DNA from 3 places in the Modestobacter sp. SYSU DS0290 genome. Region 3 is predicted to be linked to each of the others. Evidence: predicted binding sites of a transcription regulator. Region 3 holds the regulator's gene; each other region holds the start of a gene.
What was found. Region 3 encodes LexA, which represses DNA repair genes until DNA is damaged. Its sites were predicted from a motif close to TCGAACANNTGTTCGA; they were not measured.
Positions count from the first base shown of each region.

Region 1: the regulator LexA is predicted to act here: its motif matches at 4,914-4,929, upstream of ACI795_RS11440 (DUF222 domain-containing protein).
Region 2: the regulator LexA is predicted to act here: its motif matches at 6,594-6,609, upstream of ACI795_RS03730 (DUF222 domain-containing protein).

Region 1 is NZ_JBJHAI010000011.1:74,000-84,235, reverse strand. It holds gene ACI795_RS11470 (long-chain-fatty-acid--CoA ligase) at 1-810, shown strand, start outside; gene ACI795_RS11465 (MFS transporter) at 815-2,002, opposite strand; gene ACI795_RS11460 (TetR/AcrR family transcriptional regulator) at 1,999-2,565, opposite strand; gene ACI795_RS11455 (sugar O-acetyltransferase) at 2,562-3,128, opposite strand; gene ACI795_RS11450 (alpha/beta fold hydrolase) at 3,203-4,054, shown strand; gene ACI795_RS11445 (alpha/beta hydrolase) at 4,051-4,833, shown strand; gene ACI795_RS11440 (DUF222 domain-containing protein) at 4,934-6,448, shown strand; gene nirD (nitrite reductase small subunit NirD) at 6,629-7,015, opposite strand; gene nirB (nitrite reductase large subunit NirB) at 7,012-9,633, opposite strand; gene ACI795_RS11425 (NAD-dependent epimerase/dehydratase family protein) at 9,743-10,236, opposite strand, start outside.
Region 2 is NZ_JBJHAI010000002.1:89,125-99,360, forward strand. It holds gene ACI795_RS03700 (hypothetical protein) at 1-18, shown strand, start outside; gene ACI795_RS03705 (MMPL family transporter) at 734-2,920, shown strand; gene ACI795_RS03710 (sensor histidine kinase) at 2,920-4,080, shown strand; gene ACI795_RS03715 (response regulator transcription factor) at 4,077-4,739, shown strand; gene ACI795_RS03720 (RNA polymerase sigma factor) at 4,790-5,941, opposite strand; gene ACI795_RS03725 (YciI family protein) at 5,938-6,345, opposite strand; gene ACI795_RS03730 (DUF222 domain-containing protein) at 6,781-7,653, shown strand; gene ACI795_RS03735 (M48 family metalloprotease) at 7,919-9,577, shown strand; gene ACI795_RS03740 (helix-turn-helix domain-containing protein) at 9,508-10,236, opposite strand, start outside.
Region 3 is NZ_JBJHAI010000025.1:34,069-44,304, forward strand. It holds gene ACI795_RS17290 (phosphatase PAP2 family protein) at 71-808, shown strand; gene ACI795_RS17295 (hypothetical protein) at 780-1,847, shown strand; gene lexA (transcriptional repressor LexA) at 1,869-2,684, opposite strand; gene ACI795_RS17305 (LysM peptidoglycan-binding domain-containing protein) at 3,210-3,491, shown strand; gene nrdR (transcriptional regulator NrdR) at 3,803-4,312, shown strand; gene ACI795_RS17315 (vitamin B12-dependent ribonucleotide reductase) at 4,490-7,387, shown strand; gene ACI795_RS17320 (sensor histidine kinase) at 7,552-8,631, opposite strand; gene ACI795_RS17325 (response regulator transcription factor) at 8,628-9,314, opposite strand; gene ACI795_RS17330 (VanZ family protein) at 9,484-10,236, opposite strand, start outside.

The sequences.
Region 1 (10,236 bases), on a different contig from region 3:
GTGCTCAGCGCCGCCCGCCGGCTGCCGCCGACCTTCCTGCCGGCGGTGCCGCCGGTGTACGACCGGCTGGCCACCGCCGCCGCCGAGCGCGGCGCCGACCTGTCCAGCACCCGGTTCGCCCTCTCCGGGGCCATGCCGCTGCCGGCCGCGACGGCGCAGCGGTGGGAGGAGGTCACCGGCGGCCTGGTCGTGGAGGGCTACGGGATGACCGAGACCTCCCCGATCGTGCTGGGCAACCCGGTCGGCCCGACCCGCCGGCCGGGCACCGTCGGGCTGCCCTTCCCGTCGACCGAGATGCGGATCGTCGACCCCGAGGACCCGGCCGTGGAGCGGGCACCGGGGGAACGGGGCGAGCTGCTGGTCCGCGGCCCGCAGGTCTTCTCCGGTTACTGGAACCGGCCCGAGGAGACCGCCGAGGTGCTGCTGGCCGACGGCTGGCTGCGCACCGGCGACATCGTGGTGGCCGACGACGACGGGTTCGTCACCGTGGTCGACCGGATCAAGGAGCTGGTCATCACCGGCGGGTTCAACGTGCACCCGTCGGAGGTGGAGGAGGTGCTCAAGGCGGTGCCGGGGATCCAGGACGCCGCCGTGGTCGGGCTGCCCGGTGCGGACGGCGGGGAGGAGGTCGTGGCCGCCGTCGTGCTCGACGACCCGGACCTGGACCTGGACGCGGTGCGGGCCCGGGCCCGGGAGCAGCTGGCCGGCTACAAGGTGCCGCGGCGGCTGGTGCCGGTCGAGGACCTGCCCCGCTCGCAGATCGGCAAGGTGCTGCGCCGCCAGGTGCGCGACCAGCTGCTCGCCGACTGACCGGTCAGCGCCCGGGCTCCCGCAGCGCGCCGGCGATCGCGGTGGCGACGGCGAGCAGCACGGCCACCACGGTCAGCGCGCGCAGCACCGACAGCTCGTGCCCGAGGAAACCGATCAGCGGCGGGCCGGCCAGGAACGCGCAGTAGCCGATCGAGGCGACCACGCTGACCCGGGTTGCTGCGTGCGCCGGGTCGTCAGCGGCGGCGCTCATGCCGACCGGGAAGCCCAGCGAGGTGCCGGCGCCCCACAGCAGCGCCCCGGCGAAGGCGACGCCGGGGTTCGGGCCGAAGACGAACAGCAGCAGCCCGACCACCGCCAGCCCGGCCAGCGCCCGCACCAGCGGGACGCGGCCGAACCGGTCCAGCAGCGGCGGGCCCACCCAGCGGGCCGCGGTCATCGCGGTGAGGAACACCGCGAACCCCAGGGTCCCCAGCGCCGGGCTGAGGCCGTAGCCGTCGATGAGCGCGATGCTGATCCAGTCGTTCGCCGTCCCCTCGGCGAAGGCGAAGGCGAGCACGAAGAGGCCGATCAGCAGGGTCCGCGGCTCCCGCCACCGGGCGAGCGCCCCGCCGGCCTCGGTCGGCCGCTCCCCGTCCGGGGTGTCCTCGACGTCGGGCACGAACGCGCGCACCGCCGCCGGGACCACCGCGGCGACCAGGGCGGCGACGCCGAGCAGGTGCACGGTGACCGACACGTCCAGGGCGACCATCGCCGCCCCGCCCAGCGCGCCGACCACGGTGCCGAGGCTGAAGCCGGCGTGGAAGCGGCTCATCACCGCCTGGCCCAGGTGCCGCTCGACCACGGCGCCCTGCACGTTCATGCCGACGTCCCACGCGCCGTTCGCGAACCCCATGACGAACAGCCCGATCACCAGCGGGAGCACGCCGAACAGCGGCGCCACGGCGACGACGACCAGCGCGACGGTGAGCAGCCCGGCCATCAGCGCCACCGTGCGCCGGGAACCCAGCCGGGCGATGACCGGCCCGGACAGCGGCAGCGCGATCACCGACCCGGCGGCGATCGCCAGCAGCACCAGGCCGAGCGCGGCGGGGTCGAGGTCGAGCCGGGTGCGCACCTGCGGGATGCGGGCGGCCCAGCTGGCGAAGGCGAAGCCGGCCCCGATGAACGCGACGTAGGTGGCCCGGGTGGCGGCCCGCACCTGCGTGGCCGATGGCCCGGTGGTGGTGGTCATGCCTGCTCCTGGGGGGTGGTGCCCGGCCGCACGACGCGGGCGATGATCTCGGTGGTGTGGGCCCGGTCGACCGGGGTGGTGGCCAGCACCTTGTGCATGACCAGCCCCTCGATCAGGGCGTCGACCCCGCGGGCGGTGACCGGGTCGACGAACCGCTCCAGCACGCTGCGGCTGCGGCGCATCCACGATTCGGTGACCGCGCGCAGTGACGGGTCGCGCAGCGCCGCCAGGTAGAGCTCGTAGGCCACCGCCCAGTCCCGGTCGTCGGCGCCGGCGTCCCCGTGCACCAGGTCGGTGACCGCCGCGACGACGTCGGCCCGGCTGTGCACCTGGTGGAAGTGCGCCTCGTAGGTGGCCGCCATCCGCTCCGCGTGCCGGGCGAACGCCTGGGTGAGCAGGTCGTCGAGGCCGGTGAAGTGGTAGGTGAGCGACCCCAGCGGGACGTCGGCCGCCGCGGCGATGAGCCGGTGGGTGGTGTTCGCGACGCCGTGCTCGGCGATCACGTCGAGGGCCGCGTCGACGATCCGGTCGGCCCGCTGCGGGTCGTGCCGGCGGGTGCTCACCCGAGCTGGCGGACGACCCGGGCCGGGTTGCCGACCGCCACCACGTCCGCCGGCAGGTCGCGGGTGACCACGGCTCCGGCACCCACGACGGTGTTCTCCCCGATCGTCACCCCGGGGCAGACGATGACGCCGCCGCCGAGCCAGACGTTGTCGGCGATGGTGATGGGCGCCGACCCCTCCCACTTGTCGCGGCGGGGACCGGGCTCGACCGGGTGGGTGGCGGTCAGCAGCTGGACGTTCGGGCCCATCTGCACGTCGTCGCCGATGGTCACCCGGGCGACGTCGAGGACGACCAGGCCGAAGTTGGCGAAGGTCCGCGCGCCCACCGAGGTGCGGTACCCGTAGTCGCAGCGGAACGGCGGGCGCAGCTCGCTGCCCGGGCCGAACGCCGCCAGCAGCTGTTCGAGCACCTCGCGGCGGGCGGCGCCGTCGGTGGGGTCCATCGTGTTGTAGCGGTGGCTGAGCTGCTGGGCGCGGGTGCTCTCGGCGGCCAGCTCCGGGTCGTCGGCGATGTAGAGGTCACCGGCGAGCATCCGCTCGCGCATGGTGCGCGCGTCGTCCATGTGTACAAGCGTACACATCGGGCGTGACGACGGGAACGGTGTGGTCGCGGGATGCGCTGGGCACCCGACCGTGCATGGCTGAAGACGACATCGACCAGCTGCCGACGGGGCGGACCCGACTCGTCGACGTGGGCGGCGTGCGCCTCAACGTCTGGACGGCGGGGGAGTCCGGGCCGCCGGTGCTGCTGGTGCACGGCATCCCCACCAACCACCGGCTGTGGTGGGACGTCGTCCCGCCGGTCGCCGCCCGCGCGCGGGTGTTCGCCGTCGACATGCTGGGCTACGGCGAGTCCGTGGCCCCGGACGGGCACCCGGTCGACCTGGCCACCCAGGCCTCGCTGCTGCTCCGGCTGCTGGACGCCCTGGAGCTGGACCGGGTCGTCGTCGTCGGGCACGACCTCGGCGGCGGGGTGGCGCAGATCCTGACCACGATCGCGCCCGACCGGGTCGCCGGCCTGGGTGTGGTCGACGGGGTCAGCTACGACGGCTGGCCGGTGCCGTTGGTGCGCGCCATGAAGGCCGCCTGGCCGCTGGTGCGGCAGTTGCCTCCGCCGGCGGTGGCCACCGCACTGCGCCCGGCGCTGCGCACCCTCTTCGCCGACCAGGACCGCGCCGCACCCTTCATCGACCGCTTCGTGGCGCCATGGGCCCGCCCCGGTGGCCCGCACCTGCTGGCCCGGCACCTGCGGTCGCTGGACTCGGTGTACACCCAGACGGTGGCGCCGTTCCTGCCCCGGCTGACCATGCCCGCCGAGATCGTCTGGGGCCGGCTGGACCACCAGATGAAGCCCCGCTACGGGGAGCGGCTGGCCGAGGACCTGCCCGACGCCCGGTTCACCCTGGTCGACGGCGCCAGCCACTTCGTGCCCGCCGACCGGCCCGAGGTCGTCGCCGAGGCCATCGGGCGGCTGCTCGACCGCACATGACCCGCGCACTCCGTGAGGTGTCCCGCCGGCAGGTGCTCGCCCTGGCCGGCGGGCTCGCCCTGGCGGGCTGCGGCGGGCAGGTGCTCACCTCGCGGAACGGCTCCGGTGGGGACGACGACGCAGCGACCCTGACCGCCCGGCCGGGGGAGCCGTCGGCCGGCCCGGCGTCGGATGGCACCCGCCCACTCGGGGTGGCGGACGAGCGGGACGCGCTGCTGCACGTGCCAGCTGGCCTCGACCCGGGCCGGCCGGCGCCGCTGGTCGTCTCGCTGCACGGCGCCGGCGGCGACGCGGCGGCCGGCCTCGGGCTGCTCCAGTCCCTCGCCGACGAGCGCGGCCTGGTGCTGCTCGCCCCGGCATCGCGCGGCTCCACCTGGGACGCCGTCCGCGGCGGGTTCGGTGCCGACGTCGCCGTCATCGACCGGGCGCTCGGTGCGGTGTTCTCCCGGCTGACCGTCGACCCGGAGCGGGTGGCGGTGGCCGGCTTCTCCGACGGTGCGACGTACGCCCTGGGGCTGGGGCTGGCCAACGGTTCGCTCTTCCGCCGCGTGGTGGCGTTCTCGCCCGGCTTCGTGCCGCCCGGTCCGCGGGCCGGGCAGCCGGCGGTGTTCGTCTCGCACGGCACCGCCGACGACGTGCTGCCGATCGACCGGACCAGTCGGGTGCTCGTCCCGGAGCTGCAGGACGACGGGTACGACGTGAACTACCGCGAGTTCGACGGCCCGCACGTGGTGCCGCCGGAGATCGCGCAGGAGGCGGTCGACTGGCTCGGCTGGTGAGGGGCCGGCCGCTGTCTGCTCCTGGTGTGGATCGGCTGGGCCGCGAGGCTGCGACTCCGACCTGTCGGAACTGTCGTACCTCGTACGTATGTTCGAGGGCGTGACGGAGACCGCGGCCCTGCCCCCGCCGTCGGTCCCGTCTGCCCGGTCGGCCAACGTGGTGCTCGAGCTGCACTACCCGGAGTCCCGGGAGTCGTCGCCGGCGTCGGAGTGGCCCGATGAGCTGCTCGCGGCCCGGCTGCAGGGCATCCAGCGCCAGCGGGCGAGAGCCACCGCGGAGGAAGCCGAACTGATCCTGGCCCTCGCCGGTCAGCGGCCCTCCGCCGCCGATCCTGCGCCGGATCGTCCCGGTGCCCGGCGGCAGGGGTGGACCGCCCAGCCGGCCGACGGCGAGGTGAGTGAGTTCTTCACCGCCGAGCTGGCCACGGTGCTCAACGTCGGCCGGGGGACGGCGGCGATCCGGCTCACCAGGGCGCTGGTGTGGCGGGACAAGCTCCCGGCCACCTTCGCCGCGCTGCGGGCCGGGGACCTGGATGAGCGGCGGGCGCAGCAGTTGGCCGACGCGTTGAGGTCCGTTCCCGCGGAGGTTGCCGCCCGCGTGGAAGCGACGTTGCTGGGTGAGGCCGGTGATCTGTCGGTGACCGGGGTGGGCAAGCGGGCGACGGAGTTGGTGCTGCGGTTCGATGCCGACGCCGCGGAGGAAGCGCGGGTGGAGGCGGAGAAGGCCGCTGACGTGCACGTGTACCCGTCGGCTGGTGACGGTCGTGCCGTGCTGGCGGTGGACCTGCCCGCGGACGTGGCCGCCGAGGCCCACGACCTGATCGACCAGCTGGCCCGGATGCTCAAGGCCGACGGGGACCCCCGGCCGATCGGTCAGCTGCGCACCCTCGTGGCCGCGGCGCTGATCCTCCGCCCCGCCGACAACGGCCTGCCGCTGCTCACCGCGAACCTGACGGTCACCGCGGCGCTGGAGGCCCTGGAAGGCGGGGTCACGCCGGGTGAGGTGAACGGGCTGCCGATCACCGCCGCCCACCTGCGCGACCTGCTCGCCCGGGTCGGCGCGCTGGGCCTCACCGCTCCCGAGGGCGGGACGCTGAGCTTTGCGATCACCGGACCGGACGGGGAGCTGCTGGCCACCGTCACCCCCGCGGAGCTCACCCGCTCGGCGAAGCGTGGCTGCCCGCACCATCCAGGGGGTGAGTGCGGCTGCGCGCTGCTGGGACCGCCGCCCGCGACGGCGAACTACCGGCCCACCGAGCGCCAGCGCGCCTTCCTCACCACCCGGGATCGCCGCTGCCGCTTCCCCAACTGCGGCCAACGCGTCGGCTGGGCCGACCTCGACCACGTCATCCCGCACTCCTGCGGTGGCGTGACCGACTGCGCCAACCTCTGCTGCCTGTGCCGCTCCCACCACCGGCTCAAGACCCACGCCCCCGGCTGGCGGTTCGCGATGACCCCCGACGGCACCCTGCGGGTGACCACCCCCAGCGGTGTCACCCGCACCACCCGACCACCCGGCCGCCGACCACCCGATCCCGAACCACCCGAGTGCCGTTCAGCCGCCGGACCGGAACCGCCGCCCCCCGGGCCGGACCACGACCCCCCGCCGTTCTGAGTCGACACCCGGAGTGGCCCATGTCGCCGTGCCGACGTGTCGACGAGCGGGTTCCGTGTCGTGTCGACACGTCGTCTCGTCGACACGACACGGCATCAGCTGGGGCGCGAGGCTGGATCGGGCGGGGAGTGGGACGGGCGGAGAGTGGGACGGGCGGAGAGGGACCGGGCGGTTGGTGACTCAGCCGGTGGCGACCTCGACCCGGCCGTCCCGCAGCCGCACCGGGTACACCGGGACCGCCACCGCGGGGTCATCGAGACAGACCCCGGTGCGCAGGTCGAACACCTGCTTGTACATCGGCGAGGCCACCGTGGGGGCGTCGCCGCGGGTGCCGACGAGGCCCCGGGCCAGCACGAACGCGCCGCTGAACGGGTCGCGGTGGCCCACCGCGTGCAGGCTGCCGTCGAACAGCCGGAAGACGGCCACCTGCACCCCGTCCACCAGCGCCGCGACGCCGCGCTCCGGGAGCAGGTCGTCGAACGCGCAGATGGTCGTCCAACCGGGCGCGGTCCCAGTGGTGGTCGCAGTCGCAGTCGCCGGCGACGGGGTGTCGAGTGTTGCGGTCATCGGGGGAGCACCTCCAGGCGGGGGCCGGCCACCAGCACGGCGCCGGGGCGGTCGGTGTCGGCGTCGGTCGCCGGGCGCGGCTGCCCGCGCTCGACCACGTACGCCAGCGACGGGTCGGGGGAGTCGGGTGCGTTGACGAAGGCGGCGAACCGGCGCAGCTTCTCCGGGTCCTCCAGCGTCGCCCGCCACTCGTCGGTGTAGCCCTCGACGTGCGAGGCCATCGCGGCGTCCAGGTCGGCGGCGATGCCCAGCGAGTCCTCGAGCACGACGGCGCGCACGTGCTCCAGCCCGCCCTCGATCTCCTCCAGCCAGGGCGCGGTGCGCTGCAGCCGGTCGGCGGTGCGCACGTAGTAGACGAGGAACCGGTCGATGGTGCGCACCAGCGTCTCGGTGTCCAGGTCCTCGGCCAGCAGCTGCGCGTGCCGCGGGGTGAACCCGCCGTTGCCGCCGACGTAGACGTTCCACCCCTTGTCGGTGGCGATCACCCCGACGTCCTTGCCGCGCGCCTCCGCGCACTCCCGCGCGCAGCCGGAGACACCGAGCTTGATCTTGTGCGGTGACCGGAGGCCGCGGTAGCGCAGCTCCAGGGCGACGGCGAGCCCGACGGAGTCCTGCACCCCGTAGCGGCACCACGTCGACCCGACGCACGACTTCACCGTGCGCAGCGACTTGCCGTAGGCGTGCCCGGACTCGAACCCGGCGTCCACCAGCCGCTGCCAGATCGCCGGCAGCAGCTCCATCCGCGCACCGAACAGGTCGATCCGCTGGCCGCCGGTGATCTTCGTGTACAGCCCGAAGTCGCGGGCCACCTCGCCGATGGCGATCAGCCCCTCCGGGGTGATCTCCCCGCCGGGCACCCGCGGCACCACCGAGTAGGTGCCGTCCTTCTGGATGTTGGCCATCACGTGGTCGTTGGTGTCCTGCAGCGCGGCTCGCTCGCCGTCCAGGACGTGCCGGCCGTCCAGGCTCGCCAGGATCGAGGCGACCACCGGCCGGCAGATGTCGCACCCGCGGCCGCGGCCGTGCCGCTCGACCAGCTCGCTGAAGCTGGCGATCCCGGTGACCCGCACGATGTCGAACAGCTGCGCGCGGCTGACGTCGAAGTGCTCGCACAGCGCCCGGCTGACGCTGACCCCGGCGGCCTCCAGCTCGGTGGTCACCAGCTTCTTCACCAGCGGCAGGCACGACCCGCAGCTGGTGCCCGCCTTCGTGCACCCCTTCACCGCGCCCAGGTCGGTGCAGCCCTCGCAGCGGACCGCGTCCCGGATCGTCCCGGCCGTCACGTTGTTGCAGGAGCAGACCGCGGCGTCGTCGGGCAGCTCGGCCGACGCCGGCCCGCCCTCCGCGCCCTCGGGGAGCAGCCAGGCTGCCGGGTCACCGCCCAGCTCACGGCCCACCAGCGGGCGCAGCCCGGCGTAGGCGGTGGCGTCACCGACCAGGATCCCGCCGAGCAGCGTGCGCGCGTCGTCGGAGAGGACCAGCTTCTTGTAGACCCCGGCCACCGGGTCGCCGTAGACCACCGACAGCGCCCCGGGCGTGGTGCCGAACGCGTCGCCGAAGCTGGCCACGTCCACCCCGAGCAGCTTCAGCTTCGTCGACAGATCCGCGCCCGGGAACTCCGCGGCACCGCCGAGCAGCCGGTCGGCGACCACCTCGGCCATCGTGTAGCCCGGCGCGACCAGGCCGTAGGTGCGCCCGTCGACGGCGGCGACCTCGCCGATCGCGTACACCGCCGGGTCCTCGCTGCGGCAGCTCGCGTCGACCAGCACCCCGCCGCGCGGCCCCACCGGCAGCCCGGCGGCGCGGGCCAGCTCGTCGCGGGGGCGCACACCGGCGGCGAACACCACCACGTCGACGTCCAGCTGCTCGAGCCCGGTGGCCGAGCCCTCCGCGGCGTGCATCCGCCCGACCCGGCCGTCGCGCCCCGCGGTGAGCTTCGCCGTCGCCGTCCCGGCGTGGATCCGCACGCCCAGCGCGCCGACCAGCCGGGCCAGCGCCTCGCCGCCGCCGTCGTCGACCTGCAGCGGCATCAGCCGGGGCGCGAACTCGACCACGGAGGTGTCGACGCCGAGCGCGGTCAGCGCGCCGGCGGCCTCCAGGCCGAGCAGCCCGCCGCCGACGACCGCACCGGTGACCGGCCGGGGCAGCTCCCGCTGCCGGTCGGTCACGTACCGCCGCAGCGCGGCGACGTCGTCGATGGTCCGGTATACGAAGCAGCCGGTGAGGTCGCGCCCCTCCACCGGCGGCACGAACGCCGACGAGCCGGTGGCCAGCACCAGCGCGTCGTAGGGCAGCTCCCGGCCGGTGGCCGTCGTGACCCGCTGCGCCGCGCGGTCGACCGCGGTCACCTGCTCGCCGCGGCGCAGCGTCACCCCGGGTGTCTCCCACAGTTCGGGCTGGCCCAGGGACAGGTCCTCGGGGTCGCGCCCGGAGAAGTAGGAGGTCAGCGCCACCCGGTCGTAGGGAGCCCGGGGCTCCTCCGCGAGGACGGTGACCTGCCAGCCGCCCCCGTCCACGTCGCCCGTGTCGACCGCGCCCCGGTCGACGAGCGCCTCCACCAGCCGGTGGGCGACCATGCCGCCGCCGACGACGACCAGCTGCCTGGGGGAGAGAGGCATGGGGCGGGTGCTCCTTCGCGGCGGTGCGGGCGCCGGGAGGCGCCTCGGGGTGCCAGGCGAAGGTATGGACGGCGTGTTTCCCGGAGCCGCCGCGAGCGTTACGCGTCGGCTAGCTCGGCTGCACAGCCATGACGGCCGCGCTGTGAGATGCCGGCCGCATCGCCGCGGCGAGCCGGGTGAAGCCGTCCTCCAGCGACACCGCGGGCGCCCAGCGCAGCGCCTCGCGGGTGCGCCGCTGATCGAACCAGTGCGCGGTGGCCAGCTGCTCGGCGAGGAAGCGGGTGAGCGGGGGAGTGTCCCGGCGCCCGGTCGCCCGCCAGACGCCCTCGACGACGGCGCCGGCGGCCCAGGCCAGCGCGAAGGGGACGCGCCGGGAGGGGCCGGGCACCCCGGCGGCCCGGCACAGCCGGTCGAGCACCTCGGCGACCGGCCGGGGCTCGCCGTTGGAGACCACCAGCGCCTCGCCGTGCACCGGCCCGCAGGCGTCGACCGCGGCGACCAGCGCCGCTGCGGCGTTGTCCACGTAGGTCGTGTCGATCAGCCCGGCGCCCGTGCCGATCACCGGCAGCCGGCCGGCCCGCGCCCGGGCGACGATCCGCTCCA
Region 2 (10,236 bases), on a different contig from region 3:
GTGCGTCGACGGAAGTGATGGTCAGGCTGGCCGGTTGTCCAAGGTCTGGTCGTCCACCGTCGTCCTTCCCTCAACTGTCCAATGTGCGGGCGGGTGCCCATGACGGAGATCGGCTGCCACCGGGCCTACGGCGGGGATGAAGCGATCCTGGCGGCGTGCACACGCTGTGGGGCTCCGTCGGTCCACCGAGTGGCGTCTCCGGGACGCGCCGGGTGTGGCTGAGCCGGAGCCTTACCGGTCGTTTGGGTCAAGAGTTTGCGGCCCCGTCTCCGGGAGTGGAGCGGGGCCGCAATGCAGGAACCAGCGGCCAGGAGGCGCCGAGAGCGGCGCCCGGGAGTCCGTGGCCGGGACCGCGTCGAGGCGGCCGAGGCGTCAATGCGGGGTTGCTGTCGGCGACGACGCCAACGGCGACCCGGCAACGCGGAGCCGGAGCACCAACGCCGACGTCCAGGCGGTGCCTGGGCGGGTCACCTGACTTCAGGAGGTGCCTGGCAACGCGGCGACACAGGTCTCAGTGAGTCAACTGCCTGGACGGCGGGAGTTGCACCGGCGGGGCCACGGGTGCCGACAGATGCCAGGCACTCCCGTCCAACGAGGTGCAGTCATGCCCGCCGCTCACCCCGCCATCTACTGCGATTTGCGTAGACGGAGCCTGCGCCTGCACGACGACGGGGCCCCTGCCTGGACGAAACGCTGCTCGGGACAACCACCACGACCACTGGGGTGTACCGACATGGCAGGTCTGCTCGATCGTCTCGGCCGCTTCTCCTTCCGACGGCGGTGGTCGGTCGCTGTGCTCTGGCTATTGGTCCTCGCCGGGGCGGTGACGGCCGCCGTCACGTCCGAGGGCCCGGTGAACACCCGGGCGACCATCCCGGGCATCGAGTCGCAGGAGGCGTTCGACCTCCTCGCCGAGCGCTTCCCGGACACCCCCACGGACGCGGCGTCGGCGACGCTCGTCTTCGTTGCCCCGGAGGGCGGGTCGCTGGAGGCGCCGGCGAACCGGGCGGCCGTCGAGGCGGCGCTGGCCACCGCCGCCGACAGCCCGCAGGTGTCCCGGGTCGTGCCGCCCTCGGCGGGCGCGAGCATCAGCGCCGACGGCTCGACCGGCTTTGCGTCGGTGAGCTACGACGTGCCGTCGGCGGAGGTGACCGACGAGTCGCGCGCCCTGCTCGAGGAAGCGGTGGACCAGGCGCGGGACGACGGGCTGACCGCGGAGATGCGTGGCTCGGCGCTCAACAGCCCCACCGCCATGAGCGCCACCGAGCTGCTCGGGGTCGCGGTCGCGGCCGTCGTCCTGCTGCTGACCTTCGGGTCGCTGGTGGCCGCGGGGCTGCCCCTGCTCACGGCGATCATCGGGGTGGCCATCTCGTTCCTCGGCGTCTGGGCCCTCGCCGGCCCGCTGGGCATGGCGATCACCAGCGGGATGCTCGCGCTGATGCTCGGGCTCGCGGTCGGCATCGACTACGCCATGTTCGTCGTCTCCCGGTACCAGGAGGAACGCGGCATCCAGGACGACGCCGAGACGGCGGCCGGCCGCGCCGTCGGCACCGCCGGGTCCGCGGTCGTCTTCGCCGGGACGACGGTGGTGATCGCGCTCGCCGGGCTGCTCGTGGTCGGGATCCCGTCGCTAACGAAGATGGGGCTGGCCGCCGCCGGCGCCGTCGTCGTGGCCGTCCTGGTCGCGCTGACCCTGGTCCCAGCCCTGCTGGGCATGTTCCCGAACCGGGCTCGCTCGCGGGCGCAGCGGCGAGAGACGGGCACGAACCCCCGTGTCCCGGTGGCCCGCACGTGGATGCGGCTGGTGCGGCGCCGACCGCTGCTGGTCACGGTGGCCGGGGTCGCGGTGCTCGCCGCCGTCGCCGTCCCGGCGCTGTCGTTGCAGCTGGGCACCCCCGGCGACGCCTCGCTGCCGACCACGGCCACCGAGCGCCGGGCCTACGACCTGCGGGCCGAGGCGTTCGGCCCCGGTTCCAACGGCCCGCTGACGGTGGTGGTCGACGCCCGCGGCGCCGGCGACCCCGAGACCGCCGCGGCGGCCGTCGCGGACAGCATCGCGGCCACCGACGGCGTGGCCTCGGTGTCGACCCCGACCTTCAACGAGCCGGGGGACACCGCGATCCTCACCGCCGTCCCCACCACCGGGCCGACCGACGAGCGCACCGAGGCGCTGGTGGAGTCGCTGCGCGACGCCCGCCCAGCCGTGGAACGCGACCAGGGCGTCAGCTACGAGATCACCGGGACGACGGCGCTCGACATCGACATGGCGCAGAAGACCCAGTCGGCCCTGCTGCCCTACGTCGCGCTCGTCGTCGGTCTCGCGGTGCTGCTCCTGATGGTGGTGTTCCGCTCGATCTGGGTGCCCATCAAGGCCGCGGGCGGCTTCCTGCTCTCGCTGTTCGCCTCGATCGGGGTGATCGTCGCGGTCTTCCAGTGGGGCTGGGCAGGTGATCTGCTCGGTGTCGAGCAGACTGGCCCGGTCATGAGCCTGATGCCGATCCTGCTGGTGGGGATCGTGTTCGGGCTGGCGATGGACTACGAGGTGTTCCTGGTGTCGCGGATGCGGGAGGCGCACGTGCACGGCGTGCCGGCCCGCCAGGCAGTCGGCACCGGCTTCGGGCAGAGCTCGAAGGTCGTGGTCGCCGCCGCGGTCATCATGATCGCGGTGTTCGGCGGGTTCGCCGCGGCGTCGGAACCGCTGATCAAGATGGTCGGTCTCGGGCTCGCCGCGGCGGTCTTCTTCGACGCCTTCGTCGTCCGGCTGACGCTGGTGCCCGCCGTCCTGCAACTGCTCGGGGAGCGGGCGTGGTGGCTGCCGCGCTGGCTCGACCGGCTGCTGCCCCGCGTCGACGTGGAGGGTGCGTCGCTGGCCCCCGCGCAGGCCGAGGCGCGACCCGACCTGGCGCTGAGCAACCGCTGATGAGCACTAGGCCGGGGGTGCGGGACGCGGCGGCCGCGCTCGTCGCATTCCTCTTCGCCGCCCTCGGGGCCAGCATCGGCACCCAGGGGATCGTCGGTCCGGCCGTGCTCGTCCCCGGCGTGCTGCTGAGCCTGGTCGCCAGCGCAGCGCTGTTCACCGCCGCCCGGCGGCCGCGCGCCGCGACGGCCGTCGCGATCTGCTGCGAGACCGCCGCGTGCGCGCTCGGCTACCTGCCGACGCCGTTGCTGCTGGCCCCGCTGATCGGCTGCCTGTACTGGCTCGCGGTCGTCGGGTCGGTGCGGGCGGTCGCCTGGTGGACCGGGTCCGCGGTGGCCGCGGTGATCCTGGGCGGGCTGACCGACGCCCCCACCGGGGGCTCGCTGGTGCTGCGCACCGTCGGCGTCGCGCTGTGGCTGCTGCCGGCGGTGTTCGCCGGCCGCACGGCCCAGGCCCACCGCTCCTACCTCGACGTGGTCCAGGCCCGCGCCGAGGACGCCGAGCGCAGCCGGGACGACGAGGTGCGGCACCGGGTGGGCGAGGAACGCCTGCGCATCGCCCGCGAGCTGCACGACGTCGTCGCCCACCACCTCACGGTGGCCCACGCGCAGGCCGGCGCCGCGGACCACCTGCTGGACAAGCGTCCCGAGCAGGCGCGGGAGCTGCTGGCCGGGCTCAGCGTCTCCACGTCGGCGGCGCTCCAGGAGCTCAAGGCCACCGTGGCCGTGCTGCGCACCTTCGACGACGACCCCCCGGTGGACACCGTGCCGGCACCGGGCCTCGACCAGCTCGACGAGCTGGTCGAGCCGTGCCGGGCGGCCGGCATCGAGGTCACGGTGGTCCGCGAGGGGCCGCTGGAGTGCCTGCCCCGGCTGGTCGACGTCACCGCGTACCGGGTCGTCCAGGAGGCGCTGACCAACGTCACCAAGCACGCGGTCCGGCCGTCCGTGACGATCACCGTGCGCCGCACCGAGGACACCTTCTGCGTTCAGGTGAAGAACACCGGCGTCCGGCCCGGACCGGTGGGATCGGGCTACGGGCTGATCGGGATGCGCGAGCGCGCGCTCGCGCTGGACGGCACGGTCCAGGCCGGCCCGGTCGGGTCCGATCGGTACGCCGTGACCTTCACCGCCCCGCTGAAGCCCTGGGAGGGAGCCCGATGATCCGGGTGCTGCTGGCCGACGACCAGGCGCTGCTGCGCTCGACGTTCCGCATGCTGATCGACTCCGAGGACGACCTGACGGTCGTCGCCGAGGCCGCGAACGGCGAGGAGGCGGTCGACCTCGCCCGGCGGCACCAGCCGGACCTGGTCCTGATGGACATCCGGATGCCGGTCCTGGACGGCCTCGCCGCGACCCGGCAGATCTGCTCCGCCCCCGACCTGGCGGGCACGCGGGTGCTGATCCTGACCACCTTCGAGTCCGACGAGCACGTGGCGCACGCGCTCCGGGCCGGGGCGAGCGGCTTCCTGGGCAAGGACGTCACGCCCGCCGAGCTGCTCGCCGGGATCCGGACGGTCGTGGACGGGGAGGCGCTGCTCTCGCCGGTCGCCACTCGGGTGCTCATCGACCGCTTCCTGGCCGGTCCGGACGGCGTCGGAGACCTGCCGCGCGGACTGCTCCCGAGGCTGACCGACCGCGAGCGCGAGATCACCGGGCTGGCCGCGCTCGGCCTGTCCAACCAGGAGATCGCCGACCGGCTGGTCGTGAGCCCGCTGACCGTGCGCACCCACGTGCACCGGGCGATGACGAAGCTGGGTGCCCGCGACCGGGCCCAGCTGGTCGTCATCGCTTACCAGGAGGGGTTGGTCCGAGCGCCCTGACGGGGCGATCTGCGTCCTGACCACCGACCAGATCAGCCGAGCCCGCGACCTCAGTGGCGGGAGTTGAGCCGGGCAGCCTGGCGGGTGAGGTGGTCGCGCTCGGCCCTGTTGCCCGCCAGGGCGGCCGCCTCGGCGTAGAGCCGCGCCGCCGTCGCCCGGTCGCCGTCCTTCTCGTGCAGGTACGCCTGGACGGCGGCGAAGCGGGGGACCGAGGCGTCCACCGAGGCGAGCGCCGCCAGGCCGGCGCGCGGACCGTCGGCCTCTCCGACGGCGACGGCGCGGTTGAGCAGCACCACCGGGCTGCCGGTCAGCCGGACCAGCTCGTCGTACCACTCGACGATCTGCACCCAGTCGGTCTCCGCGGCGGTGGGTGCGTCGGCGTGCAGCGCCGCGATCGCGGCCTGGGCCTGGTACTCGCCGAGCCGGTCCCGGGTCAGGGCGGCCTGCAGCACCTGGACTCCCTCGCTGATGAGCGCGGTGTCCCACCGGCGGCGGTCCTGCTCGGCGAGCGGCACCAGGCTGCCGTCGGGGGCGGTCCGGGCGGCGCGCCGGGCGTGGTGCAAGAGCATCAGCGCGAGCAGCCCCGCCACCTCGGGGTGGTCGACGGCGGCGGCGAGCTGACGGGTGAGCCGGATCGCCTCCGCGGCCAGGTCGACGTCGCCCGAGTAGCCCTCGTTGAACACCAGGTACAGCACGCGCAGCACGGTGGCGACGTCGCCGGACTCGTCGAACCGGACGCCGGAGACGGTGCGCTTCGCCCGGCTGATCCGCTGCGCCATCGTCGCCTCGGGCACCAGGTAGGCCGCGGCGATCTGCCGGGTGGTCAGCCCGCCGACGGCGCGCAGCGTGAGCGCGACCGCCGACGCCGGCGTCAGCGACGGGTGGGCGCAGAGGAAGTACAGCTGCAGCGTGTCGTCCGCCGAGGGCACCGGCCCGGACGGCGGTTGGTCGGCGACCGCCTCCTCCCGGCGACGGCGGGTGGCCTCCGCCCGGGTCGCGTCGAGGAACTTGCGCCAGGCGACGGTGACCAGCCAGCCCGTCGGGTCCCGCGGTGGGGCGGCCGGCCAGGTGCGGACCGCCTCGACCAGCGCCTCCTGGACGGCGTCCTCGGCCGCCGCGAAGTCGGCTCCGCGACGGACGAGGACGCCGAGCACGCCCGGCACCAGGCTGCGCACCAGGACGTCGTCCACCGGTGGGGTCACTCGGTGATGGTGGGGGGCGCCCCCAGGAACGGCCGCAGCTCCAGCCACTCGCGGATCGGCTCCCCATCCGGCCCGGGAGCGGCCGACAGCTCGCCGGCCAGCTCGACGGCCCGCTCGTGGCTGTCGACGTCGATCACCATCCACCCGGCGATGAGGTCCTTGGTCTCGGCGAACGGCCCGTCGGTGACCGGCGGGCGGCCCTCGCCGTCGTACCGCACCCACACTCCCTCGGGAGCCAGGGCCTGCCCGTCGACGAACTCGCCGGTCTCGGTCAGCTTGGCCGCGAAGTCGTTCATGTACTGGACGTGGGCCGAGACCTCGTCCGGCGTCCACCGGTCCATCGGCGCGCAGTCGAGCGACTTCGACGTGCTCCGGTAGTGCTTGAGCATCAGGTACTTGGCCATCGTGGATCTCCTCGGTGGTGGTGCGGCCCATCGTGGCCGCGGACACCCGGGGGACGGAACCGGTCGCGGATTCTCGACATCGGACGTCGCTCAGCGGCGGCGCGGTCGTGGTCGGCCGCTCATCGGACCTCGGGGCACTGCTGCCTCGCGGCTTGTCTCTCGCGGCTTGTCAAGGTGTCTCGAACATCTGTGGACAGGGCGTTGACCTGCGGATTCGGGTTGAGCGACCACCTCATCCGCGATAGTCTTCGCACACACGTTCGAACGCAGTGGGAGGTGTCGTGAGCGAGTTGATGTCGGCTCTCGACGCCTTGGCGGCCGACGATCTGCACGGTCTGACGGACGGCGGCGTGCTCGACCGGATCGCCGAGTTGGTGGCCGTGCAGAACCGGGTCGCCGCGGAGCTGACCCGCACGGTGCGGTGCGCGGAACGTGGTGGCCGAGAAGGTGGGGGAGTCCGAGGTTGCCCGGGCAGCCGAGCAGGGCATCGACCTGGCTGCGTTCGACCGGGTGTGGGCGCAGGTGGCGGCGGAGTCGCCGCACCAGTCGCTGGTCGCCGCGGTGCAGGCATTCGAGGACGCGCTGGACCCCGACGGCCCCGAGCCGGACCCGACGGAGGGTCGTCGGCTGACCATCGCCAAGCACGCCGATGGCAGCGTCACCGGCCGTTTCGACCTGGACGCGGTGGGTGGGGAGAAGGTGCAGGCGGCGATCGAGTCGATCATGCAGGCCGACCGCCCCAAGGGCGACAGCCGGACCCGGGCGCAGCAGAACGCCGATGCGCTGGTGCAGCTGTGCGACAACCAGCTCGCCTCGGGCAACCTGCCGACCCTGCGGACGGTGAAGCCGCACGTGGTCGTGGGCATCGACCTCGACGACCTGGTCGACCCGGCCACCGGCGCGGGTGCGGCGGACCTGAGCTTTGGGGCGACCATCTCCGCCGCCCGGGCCCGCTACCTGGCCTGTGACGGCAGCATCTCCCGGATCGTGATGGGCCCCGATGGGACCCCGCTGGATCTGGGCCGGGACCACCGGGTGGTCACCCCTGGCTTGCGCAAGGCAGTGGAGCGGCGGGACGAGAGCTGCGTGTTCGCCGGCTGCGGCGCTCCGAGCTGGTGGTGCGACGTCCACCACCTGATCCACTGGCTGCACGGCGGCGAGACGTCGTTGGAGAACTCAGCGTTGCTCTGCGAACGGCACCACACCAAGGTCCACCACGGCTTCCGGGTCGAACGAGATCCCGGCGGCCGATGGCGCACCCGGCGCCCCGACGGCACCGAGATCCTCGTCGGCCCCCTGCTGACCTGACGCGTGTCCGATCTCCGGGCGTCCGGCAGCGCCCAACGCGCCCGGACGGCGGCGCGCTGCGTCGGGCCACGACACCGATCAGCGTCGGAACCGCCGCTCCGGAGCTCGGCCGCGTCTCGGAACCCGGCTCGCAACACTCACCGGCAGCGGGTTGCGGGCGCTGCCTGACCAGGAGAGCCTGTCCCCGGCGCGACCCGTGATCATGCTGCGGGGAGCGGGGGGACCAGGCACCACGGCTCTGTCGTCGACGCTCGGGAAGCCACCCATGACCGGCTACGTGCTCCGCCACTCCGCCATCTCGCTCACCCTGCTCGGAGCGCTGCTCGCCGCCGGCGGGGGCGTTCTCCTGCTCCTCGGTGCGCCCCTCTGGGTGCCGATCGTGCTGGCCGTCGTGGTCGTCGCCGCGCAGTACGCGATCGCCCCCTACCTCATCCAGTGGCTCATCCCCGCCACCCGGATCGCCTGGACCGGCGACCGCTACGACACCGACCACGAGGTCGGTGCGCTCGTCGCCCGGCGCTGCGCCGAGGCCGGCGTCCGCCCGGTGCGACTCGGCATCGTCGACGACGGGACGCCCAACGCCTTCACCTTCGGGCACACCCGCGGCAACGCCCGGATCTACGTGACCCGCGGACTGCTGGAGCGCCTCGACGAGCGTGAGCTGGACGCCGTCGTCGCCCACGAGGTCGGGCACGTGCGGCAGAACGACGTCGTCGTGATGGCGATCGCCGGCACCGTGCCCGTCGTCCTCTACTACGTGTACCTCTCCCTGCGGAGCAGCAACAACGCCAACACGGCGATCCCCGCGGTGATCGGGTTCCTCGGCTACCTGCTGTCCCAGCTGGTGGTCCTGTCGCTGAGCCGGGCACGGGAGCTGGGGGCCGACCACTACAGCTGCTCGGTCACCGGGCACGGCGACGCGCTCTGCTCCGCCCTGGTCAAGATCGGCTACGGCATGGGCCAGGTGGACGCCGAACGGGCGGCCGCCGCGCACGAGGCCAAGCAGAGCAAGCAGAAGGAACGGCAGAAGGAGCTGGCCAAGCAGGACCGGCGGCACCAGCGGGTGCGGGCCGTCGGGGTGCTCGGCATCGCCGACCAGGCGCAGGGTGCCACCGTGCTCGCCGCCCGGGAGCGCGGGCTCGAGCCGATGGAGGTGATCGGCGCCCTGCGCTGGGACACCTGCAATCCGTGGGCCCGCTTCACCCAGCTCTTCAGCACCCACCCGCTGATCGTGCGGCGGATCGCGTCCCTGGAGGACAGCGGACTGCCCGGTGCCCCGCAGCGCTGGAGCTCGCGGGCGGTGGCCGAGTCGTGCGAGGGCCCCGAGCTGGCCCGCGCGCGGCGCCGCTTCTGGCTGGAGCTCCCGGTGCGGTACCTGCCGTTCATCGCCCTGCTCGTCGGCGCCGTCGCCTGGGGTCTGGACGACTGGCTGCTGCTCGCCCAGGCCGCCACCGTCGGCGGCGCGGCGCTGTTCGTCCGCACCGCCTTCGCGCGGCCGCTCGGGCCGAGCCGCCCCCAGGCCCGGGTCACCGAGCTGCTCACCCGGCTCGACGCCAGCCCGGTCACCGGCCTGCCCGTCGAGCTGCGCGGGCGGGTGATCGGCCGCGGCACCCCGGGCTACGCGCTCAGCCCCGACCTCGTCGTCCAGGACGAGTCGGGGTTCGTGCCGGTGCTGTACCTGCAGCCGTGGCCCTTCGCGCGCAGCCTCTTCGGCCTGCTCCGGGTGCCCGACCTGCTGGACACCGACGTCGTGGTCCGCGGCTGGTACCGGCGCAGCCCCGCCCCCGTGCTGGAACTTCGTGAGCTCGTGCCCGACCGCGGTGCGCGCGTCCGCGGCTTCCAGTGGGTCGCTGCCTACGCGGTCTCGGTCCTCATCGCCGCTGCCGGGGGAGCCGCCTGGTTGCTCCTCTCACTGGGCGCCTGAGGACGGCGGACGAGCGCCGGTGCGGCACCGACGGCCGTGCCCGGCCGGGAGACGTCCGGCGACTGCGAGTCGTCGCCGGGGTGCCCGACCTCGGCACCGGCACCGGCGATCGTGGCGAGCAGGGCCAGTGACTCGGCCGACCGGGAACCCGGCTCCGCCTGGTAGACCACCAGCACCTGGTCGTCGGCGTCCGCGACGGCGAACTTGTCGTAGCGCAGCTCCAGGTCACCGACCTGCGGGTGCTGCATCCGGTACACGCCGCCGCCGGGGTGCCGGCGCACGTCGTGGCGCGCCCAGAGCCGCCGGAACAGGTCGCTGCGCACCGACAGCTCGCCGACCAGCTCCGCCAGTCGCGGATCGTCGACGTCCGGGCCGGCGGCGCTCCGCAGCACGGCGACCAGGTCGACGGCGGCCGCCTCCAGCTCGGCCGGGGAGCCGAAGGCGCCCGGCTCGAGGAGCACGGTGCGCAGCAGGTTGGTGCCCGGGGTGAACAGCGGCGACAGCGCCACCGCCAGCCGGTTGGCGGCCAGCACGTCGAGGTGGCGGCCCTGCACGAAGGCCGGCGTGTGCTCCCACGACGCGATCAGCTGGGTGACGCTCGGTCGCACCCGCTCGGCACGGCGCTGCGCGCGCCGGCGGCGGGGCGCCGGGTCCGCCAG
Region 3 (10,236 bases):
GCGTCGGGCTCGACCACCGCGCCGTCCCGGGAGGGTCACGGTCAGGTCACGGTGCCGGTACCGTGACGCCGTGGCGAGCGGAGCGGTGCGCGTGAGGTCCAGCGCCGCCGATCGTCGCGGGCCTCGAGCGCAGCCGGTGGTCGGTGTCGGCCGGCCGCGGTGGTGGCTGGTGCTCGTCGCCGCGCTGGTCGCCGTGGGCGTCACCGTCGACCTCCTCGCCGGCGGGCTCCTGGAACGACTGGACCTGGCGGTCTCCGACCGGATCGGGTCCTGGGGCCTGCGCGACTCCGCCGCCTACTGGCCGGTGTGGGTGTTCACCCAGGCCGGTGGGCGGGTCACCATCCTGGTGGTGCTCGCCGGCCTGGTGGGCTGGCTGTTCTGGCGCCACCGGACGGCGGCCCCGCTGCTCCGCGTGCTGCTGGCGCTGGCCCTGCTCACCGCGGCGGTCTACGCCCTGAAGTGGGGTACCGGGCGTACCGCGCCGGCCTATCCCGGCTCCTACTTCCATCGCGGTGGGGAGAGCTTCCCGTCCGGGCACGTGGCCAACGCCGTGCTCATGTGGGGCGTGGCTCGCTGGCAGGTCGTCCAGTACGGCCTGCACGCCCGGCTGCAGCGCGCCGCCGGGGTGCTCAGCGTGCTGGGGCCGCTGGCCACGGGAGTGGCCATGGTGGCGCTGAACTTCCACTGGGTCACGGATGCAGTCGTGGGAGCTGCTCTCGGCATCGTCCTCTTGGGCGTGGTTCACGCACTGGACGCAGTCGTGGTGTCACGCTGGGTCCGTGCCAGAGCGGGCCGCCCGGCCGCGTAGCCGCGCCGTCCGCCACCGTCTGGCGGACCCGGCGCTGCTCGCCGTGCCCGCTGCGGTCGTGCTCGCGCTCCTGCCGGCCTCGGCAGCGCTGGCCGAGGAGACCGCGCCGAGCACCCGCTGCACCATCACCGACCCGCGGCTGCCCGAGATCTCCGGGCTGGCCAGCGCCGGGGAGACGCTGCTGGCGATGAACGACGGCGGTGACCGGGCCGAGGTGTACGTCCTCGACGCGTCCTGCGCTGTCGCCGAGCTGCGTGCGGGGGACGTCGACCCCTACGACCCCGAGGACCTCGCCCTGGCCGCGGACGGCACGCTGTGGCTGGCCGACACTGGGGACAACAACGCCGTCCGGGAGACCGTGGCGCTGATCGGGCTGCGGCCCGACGGCAGCACCACGCTGACCCGGCTGACCTATCCGGACGGGGCGCACGACGCGGAGGCGCTGCTGCTCGCCCCGGATGGCACGCCCTACCTGGTCACCAAGGAGGTGCTCGGCTCCTCGGGGGTGTACCGGCCCGATGCGCCCCTGGCCGACGGGGCCACGATTCCGATGACCCGGGTGGTGGGGCTCGGCCTCTCCCTGACCGGCACCCCCGGCGGACCGGTGGGCCGGGCGGGTCAGCTGCTGGTGACCGGGGGAGCGGTGTCGGCCGACGGGCAGCGGATCGCCCTGCGGACCTACACCGACGCCTACGTCTGGCCGCTGACCGGTTCGGACGTGGCCGGGGCACTGTCCGGCTCGCCGATCAGGATCGCGCTCCCGGAGTCGCCGCAGGGCGAGGCGATCACCTTCGCGGCGAACAACCGCGACCTGCTCGTCACCAGCGAGGGGCTGCCCGCTCCGGTGACCCTGGTCCCCCTGCCCGGTGATCCGGCCGCCGACGCCACGCCGACCGACGCCGCGCCCAGTGCCGAGCCGACGGGGGAGCTGGTGACCGCGGCCCGCGGGGTGCCGCCGGTGACGGCCGGCGTCATCGCGGCCGGCGTCGCGACGGTCGTGGTCTGGATCGCCGGGAAGCTGCGCCGCCGGCGGGAGTGACCCCGCCGGCGGCGGCCGGGGTCAGACCCGGCGCAGCACCGTCACGACCCGGCCGAGGACGGTCGCGTCGTCGCCGGGGATCGGCGCGTAGGCCGGGTTGTGCGGCATCAGCCACACGTGGCCGTCGCGTCGCTTGTAGGTCTTGACGGTCGCCTCGCCGTCGATCATCGCGGCGACGATCTCGCCGTTCTCGGCGTTGGGCTGCTGGCGGACCACGACCCAGTCGCCGTCGCAGATGGCGGCCTCGACCATCGAGTCACCGGTGACCTTGAGCATGAACAGCGTGCCCTCGCCGACCAGCTCGCGGGGCAGCGGGAAGACCTCCTCGACCGCCTGCTCAGCCAGCACCGGGCCACCCGCGGCGATGCGGCCGACCAGCGGCACGTAGGTGGGGGCCGGCGCCCCTGCCTCGTCGACGCCGGTGGCGGCGCCGGCGGCCGCGAGCGCCTCCACGGATGCGTCGGGTCCGGTCGCCGCGCCGTTCTCGCCGGGCAGCCGCACGTCCAGCGCACGCGGGCGGTTCGGGTCGCGGCGCAGCCAGCCCTTGCGCTGCAGCACCGACAGCTGGTGGGCCACGGAGGAGGCGGAGGAGAGGCCGACCGCCTCGCCGATCTCGCGGACCGAGGGTGGGTAGCCGCGGCGCTCGATGGAGTCGCGGATGACCTCCAGGACCCGGCGCTGGCGCTGCGTCAGTCCGTCACCGGCCTCGCCCCGGTCGGGGAACTCGCGGATCGCGGCACCGCCGGTGCCCGCGGTCGGCTCCGCTGCCTGCCCAGCCGTGCGCTTGCGTCGGCTGGACCCCTTGCGCTCGTCCGCCGTCCGGCCGTCGACCGCCATGTGTCCTCCTCGTCCGGCTGCGCGCGCAGCTGCCCGGTGGCGCCCCGCTCGGAGAGGTGGGGTGGGACGCCGTCGTGGTCTCACTGCGCACGGTAGCGGCTCGACCGCTGCTGTTCAAACAGGTGTTCGAACACGCGCCGTGTCGGAGCACTCCTGTCGGCGGGGTGCGGTAGACATCGCACAGACGTTCGAATCGAACAGACGTTCGAGAAGGTGCCCGAGCGGGCGCCCGATGTGAGGAGTGCACCGATGGTCCACGCCCAGTCCACCGCCACCACCACCGGCACCGTGCCGCCCACCTCGCCTCGCCCGTCGCTGCGCTTGGTGTCGGCGGGACCCGGGGTCGGCCGTGCCTCCGCCGCGGTGGCCGGGGCTCGCGTCGGGCGGCGCCCGGCGGTGCGGCCGAGCGGGCGGCCGGCGGCACGCTCCGGGGCTGCGGGTGCACGGCCGGTCCGGGGTGGGGGCTGGTATCCGGCCGGCCCCGTCGTGGCGCCCTCGTCGGGCGGGTGGCATGCGGAGCCGCCGTTGCGGCTCACCCGGTGGGGTCGGCGGGTGGTGGCGGCGGTGTCGGTGGCGATCGGCCTGGGGGTGGCCGCGGGCGCGGTCGCGGTCGTCGCTGCCGAGGAGCCCGCGCTGCAGCTCGCCGGCGCCGTCACCGTGGTCGTCCAGCCCGGCGACACGCTGTGGTCGATCGCCGGCGACGTGGCGCCGGACGAGGATCGGCGGGCGGTGGTCGACGCGATCCGCGACCGCAACGACCTCGACGACGTCGTCCTCCACCCGGGCCAGGTGATCGAGCTGCCCTGAACGGGCTGGCGGGTCAGGCGGGTGGCCGGTGCTGTGACTGGTGAGGGTGGGAGCGGCGGGCGGGGCGGCTGCGGAACACGACACGCGCAGCAGGGCTTGCACACCTGTAGGGGTGGCCGTACGGTTCCACCACAACATCTAGTGCTTACACGGATGTAAGTCGTCCACAGCCGTTCCACACGTTCTCCCCGGCCCATCCACCGGATGTCCCCGGAGCAGTCCACAGGAACGGTCCACGGGCCGGGTGGTCCACGGTGTCACAGCACCGCAGGGAACCCGGCCGCGACACCTCGGGAGGAGGTGGACCCGCAGTGCGCTGCCCCTTCTGCCACAACCCCGACAGCCGCGTCATCGACTCGCGCGAGACCGACGAGGGTGCGACCACCCGTCGGCGCCGTTCGTGCCCCGGTTGCGGACGGCGGTTCACCACCGTCGAGGAGGCCGTGCTCGCCGTGGTGAAGCGCAGCGGCGTGAGCGAGCCGTTCACCCGGGCCAAGGTGGTGGCCGGTGTGCGCCGCGCCTGCCAGGGGCGTCCGGTCGACGAGCACCAGCTGGCGCTGCTGGCGCAGCAGGTCGAGGACGCCGTCCGGGCGACCGGGTGCGCCGAGATCCCCAGCCACGAGGTGGGCCTGGCGATCCTGGGCCCGCTGCGCGACCTGGACGAGGTCGCCTACCTCCGGTTCGCCAGCGTCTACCGCAGCTTCAGCTCCGCCGCGGACTTCGAGAAGGAGATCGCCGAGCTGCGCGCCGCGGTGAACGCCCGCGCCGGCGGGGCGGCCACCGCGGGCGGCGGACCGCCGGGTGCGCCCGCCGGGTCCTGAGGACCGGGTCCCGCCGCCGGCCCACCGAAACCGTCACACCCCCCGACTACACAGGTCTCGACGAGGAGACCGCACCGCACCACCCGGCTCCGGCACCCGCCGGCTTCCCCAGCCGCTCCGCCAGCACCGCCGCTCAGCTCGACGCCAGAGCATGTACACCCAGGGAGCCCTCGCACGATGACCGAGACAGCCGACCGCCTCGCCACCACCCGGAACCGCCGCAGCCCGAAGGCGCCCACCCGGGGGAAGGGCCTGAAGGTCAAGCGCGTCTTCACCACCGCCGGTGTGCACCCCTACGACGAGGTCGTCTGGGAGCGCCGCGACGTCGTCATGACCAACTGGCGCGACGGCTCGATCAACTTCGAGCAGCGGGGCGTCGAGTTCCCGGCCGAGTGGAGCATCAACGCCACCAACATCGTCACCACGAAGTACTTCCGTGGTGCGGTCGGCAGCCCGCAGCGCGAGACCAGCCTCCGCCAGCTGATCGACCGGGTCGTGCTCACCTACGGTGCGGCCGGTCGCGAGCACGACTACTTCGCCTCCGAGGGCGACGCCGAGATCTTCGAGCACGAGCTCACCTGGATGCTGCTGCACCAGGTGTTCAGCTTCAACTCGCCCGTGTGGTTCAACGTCGGCACCGCCTCGCCGCAGCAGGTCAGCGCCTGCTTCATCCTCGCGGTCGACGACACGATGGACTCGATCCTGAACTGGTACCGGGAAGAGGGCCTGATCTTCAAGGGCGGCTCCGGCGCCGGCCTGAACCTCTCCCGCATCCGCTCGTCCAAGGAGCTGCTCTCCTCCGGTGGCACCGCCTCCGGCCCGGTCTCGTTCATGCGTGGTGCCGACGCCTCCGCGGGCACCATCAAGTCCGGTGGCGCCACCCGCCGCGCGGCGAAGATGGTCGTCCTCGACATCGACCACCCCGACATCGAGGAGTTCATCGAGACGAAGGCGCGCGAGGAGGACAAGATCCGCGCGCTGCGTGACGCCGGGTACGACATGGACCTGGGCGGCAAGGACATCACCAGCGTCCAGTACCAGAACGCCAACAACTCGGTCCGGGTCAACGACGAGTTCATGCGGGCGGTCGAGGAGGGCACCGAGTTCGGTCTGCGCGCCCGCTCCGACGGCTCGGTCATCGAGACCGTCGACGCCCGTGAGCTGTTCGGCAAGGTCACCAAGGCGGCCTGGGAGTGTGCCGACCCGGGCATCCAGTACGACGACACGATCAACGACTGGCACACCAACCCCGAGACCGGGCGGATCAACGCGTCCAACCCCTGCTCGGAGTACATGAGCCTGGACAACAGCTCGTGCAACCTGGCGTCGCTGAACCTCATGAAGTTCCTCAAGGACGACGGCACGTTCGACTCGAAGAACTTCGTCAAGGCCGTCGAGCTGATCATCACCGCGATGGACATCTCGATCTGCTTCGCCGACTTCCCGACCGACCCGATCGGTGAGACCACCCGGGCCTACCGGCAGCTGGGCATCGGCTACGCCAACCTCGGCGCGATGCTGATGGCCACCGGCCACGCCTACGACTCCCGTGGCGGGCAGACCCTGGCCGCGGCGATCACCTCGCTGATGACCGGCACCGCCTACCGGCGCTCGGCCGAGCTGGCCGGAGTCGTCGGTGCCTACGACGGCTACGCCCGCAACGCCGACGCCCACGCCCGGGTCATGCGCAAGCACGCCGCGGCGAACGACGCCATCCGTCCGGTCGGCGCCGACGACGCCGACGTGCTGAAGGTCGCCACCCAGCAGTGGCAGGAGTGCCTGGCCATCGGCACCGAGAACGGCTGGCGCAACGCGCAGGCCTCGGTGCTGGCCCCCACCGGCACCATCGGCTTCATGATGGACTGCGACACGACCGGCATCGAGCCGGACTTCTCGCTGGTCAAGTTCAAGAAGCTGGTCGGCGGCGGCTCCATGCAGATCGTCAACCAGACGGTGCCGCGGGCGCTGAAGAGCCTGGGCTACCAGGAGGAGCAGGTCGAGGCGATCGTCGAGTACATCGCCGAGCACGGCCACGTCGTCGACGCGCCGAGCCTGCGCCCGGAGCACTACGAGGTCTTCGACTGCGCGATGGGCGAGCGCTCCATCTCCCCGATGGGCCACGTCCGGATGATGGCCGCGGTGCAGCCGTTCATCTCGGGCGCGATCAGCAAGACCGTGAACATGCCCGAGTCGGCGACCGTCGAGGACGTCGCGGACATCTACTTCCAGGGCTGGAAGATGGGCATCAAGGCGCTGGCCATCTACCGCGACAACTGCAAGGTCGGCCAGCCGCTGTCCGGTGGCAAGGGCAAGAACGACGGCGCCAAGGCCGAGGTCGCCGTCGAGGAGACGGCGCCCGCCGCCACCGCGCTGTCGCACCCGGTGCGCAAGCGGCTGCCGAAGAAGCGGACCAGCATGACGACGTCCTTCAGCGTCGCCGGCGCCGAGGGCTACATGACCGCCGGGATGTACGAGGACGGCAGCCTCGGTGAGGTCTTCCTGAAGCTCGGCAAGCAGGGCTCGACCCTGGCCGGGGTGATGGACGCCTTCTCGATCGGCATCTCGATCGCGCTGCAGCACGGTGTGCCGCTGGAGACCTACATCCAGAAGTTCACCAACATGCGCTTCGAGCCGGCCGGCATGACCGACGACCCGGACATCCGCATCGCCCAGTCGGTGATGGACTACATCTTCCGTCGCCTGGCGCTGGACCACCTGCCGGTGGACAAGCGGGCGAACCTCGGCATCTTCAGCGCCGAGGAGCGGGCCGCCCAGGTCGCCGGCTACGACACCTCCGCCGCCACCCCGCAGGTGACCGAGGAGGACGAGGTCGACGTCGAGGCGATGCGCGGCTCCGTGCCCACCGAGGCGCCGGCCGAGGCCTCGGCCAAGGCGAAGGAGCAGGAGTCGCCGAAGGAGGCCATCAAGGAGGCCCACTCCTCGGCCGAGCTCCTGGAGCTGGTCACCGGCACCGCGACCGACGCGCCGCTGTGCATGACCTGCGGCACCAAGATGCGCCCGGCCGGCAGCTGCTACGTCTGCGAGGGCTGCGGCTCCACCAGCGGCTGCAGCTGACGCGGCCGGTCACGGAGCGCCCCAGCCGGGGCGCTCCGTGACCACAGCGCCACCGTCCACTGGCCCGGTCCCCGTCGGGGACCGAGCCAGTGGCGTCCAGGGCACGGACGCCGGAGCGTTGGCGGCTGCCTCGAAGGCAGCTGGGAGCGGATCCGCGCCCGGCCTCACTGACCCGGTGCGGGGAACAGCACGGTCACGTGCAGGCCGCCGGCCGGGGGAGCGGACAGCTGCAGGTCAGCACCGTGCGCCTGCGCCACCCGGGCGACGATGGCCAGCCCGAGGCCGCTGCCGGATGCGGTGGAGCCCGTGGTGACCCGACCGGTGCCGCGGACGAAGGGCTCGGTGAGGGTGCCCACCAGCTCCGGAGGCACCCGCGGGCCGGTGTTCGCCACCTGCAGCTCGGCTCGGCCCTCGCCGGTGCTGCCCGTCGTGACGTGCACGGTCCCACCCGGTCCGGTGTTGTGCCGGACCCCGTTCAGCACCAGGTTCGTCACCAGCTGGCGGATCAGCGGCTCCACACCGTCCAGGTCGCCCTCACCCAGCTCGGTGCGCACGTCGACCCCCGCCCGATCGGCCAGCGGGGCGAGGTCTGCCACGACCCCGGCGGTGATCTCCGCGAGGTCGACCGGAGCGCGCGCCGGGGCCCGGCCGGCGTCCAGGGCGGCCAGGGCGAGCAGCGCCTCGACGGTCTCCGTCCCCCGGCGGTTGGTCTCGTCCAGCCGGGAGAGCAGCCGGGGTACGTCCACACCTGCCGGGTCGGCCAGCGCGACGTCGAGCATCGCGCGCTCCACCGCGTACGGGGTGCGGAGCTCGTGCGAGGCGTTGGCGGCGAAGCGGCGCTGCTCGTCGAACGCGGCCTGCAACCGGTCGAGCATCGTGTCGAAGGTTTCCGCCAGCTCGCCGAACTCGTCGTGCCGCCCGGTCAGCCGGACCCGGCGGTCCAGCGACCCGGCGGCGACGTGCCGGGCGACGGCGTGCACTTGGTGCAGCGGTCGGAGCATCCAGCCGGCCAGCAGCCAGCCCCCGACCGTCCCGACCACCAGGAGCACGGCCAGCACCTGCCAGACCCGGGGCCAGAGGGCGGCCAGCAGGTCGCTGCGGTCGGGCAGCCAGGGCGCGCCGGGCCGGCTGAGGTTCCCCTCCGGCACGAACCGGAGGACGTACACCAGCAGGGCCACCAGGGCGGCGGAGGCGACGAGCAGGAAGCCGGCGTAGCTGAGGGTCAGCCGCAGCCGGGCGCTCACCGGGCCCCGCGCTCCGGGCCGGCCGGCGGCCCCACCCGGTAACCGGCGCCGGGCACGGTGTGGATGAGCCAGGGGTCGCCCAGTCGCTTGCGCAGCGAGGAGATGGTGATCCGGACCGCGTTGGTGAAGGGGTCGGCGTTCTCGTCCCAGGCCCGCTCCAGCAGCGACTCGGCGCTGACCACCCCGCCCCGGGCGGCCAGCAGCACCTCCAGCACGGCGAACTGCTTGCGGGTGAGCCCGACGTAGCGCCCGTCGCGGTACACCTCGCGGCGGAACGGGTCCAGGGTCAGGCCGGCGTACTCCACGACCGGTGGGGTGCCGTCGACCGGCCGCCGCCCCAGTGCCCGCAACCGCACCACCAGCTCGCGCATCTGGAAGGGCTTGGTCAGGTAGTCGTCGGCACCCAGCTCGAAGCCGCGCACCTTCTCCTCCAGCCGGTCGGCCGCGGTCAGCATCAGGATGCGGCAGGGCAGGCCGTCGGCGACGACCCGCCGCGCGACCTCGTCCCCGGAGGTGCCGGGCAGGTCGCGGTCCAGCACGAGCACGTCGTAGCCGTGCACCGCCAGCGCCTCCAGGGCCGCGTCCCCGTCCCCGACGACGTCGGCGGCGATCGCCTCCAGCCGGAGGGCGTCCCGGACGGCATCGGCCAGGTAGGGCTCGTCCTCAGCGATCAGCACTCGCACGGTCGGAGGATAGGGAGCGCGGCGTATCGCGGGCGTATCGCCGCGGAGCCCGGTCCGGCGTCGCCGCCGGGCGGGAGAGGGCAGCGCCGGCCGGCCGCGCGCGTGCGCCTCGGCGGCCAGCTGCCGGGCCGCGACGACGCTGGCGGGCTCCTGAGCGGGCGTCATGTGCTCAGCCGGCGGTGGGGTCGGCGGCCGGCGCGGGGCACTGGCCACCGCGCTCGACGGCCAGTTCGAAGTGCCACATCTCGTTGCCGTAGGTCTGGCACAGGCCGTAGTCCGACCCGTGCTGGGACAGCCAGCTCATCGCGTCCGTGGGGCCGATGTCGACTGCGTCGCCGGTGACGTGCGAGGACTCGTCGGCTCGGAGCACCCACTGCCGGGCCGCCTCGGGACTGCCGTACTCGGCCACCGCGGCGTCGAACAGCGCCTGTTGGTACGCGGCGCTGCGCCACCCGCTGGAGACGTGGAACGCCACCCCGGCGGCGGTTGCGTCCCGGGCCGCGTCCTGCACCGCCCGGCGCAGCGCGGGCTCCAGGTTGGTGATGGCCGGCACGTCGGCGAACGGGGAGAGCGGCTCCCCGTCGGGCACCCAGCCGTCCGCGGCGGTCAGCGCGCCTGCGGTGGGGCGGCCGGTGGCGGGGGGAGAGCCCGCGACGGTGAGGCCCGGGGTGACCGAGCCGGTCGCGCCGGTCGTCTGGCAGGCGGTCAGCGCGGCGAGCAGCCCAACGGTGAGCAGCGGCACGGTGAGCAGGCCGGCGGGCAGCCGCCGCCGGCGTCCGGCCCGCGCGCGGCGGGTCAGGACCAGGGCCGCCAGCCCGACCCCCAGCGCCGTGCCCGCGGTGTTCGCCGCGAGGTCGACCGGGTCGGGCACCCGGCCCGGCAGCGCGGATTGGGCCAGCTCCAGCGCCCCGGACAGCCCGGC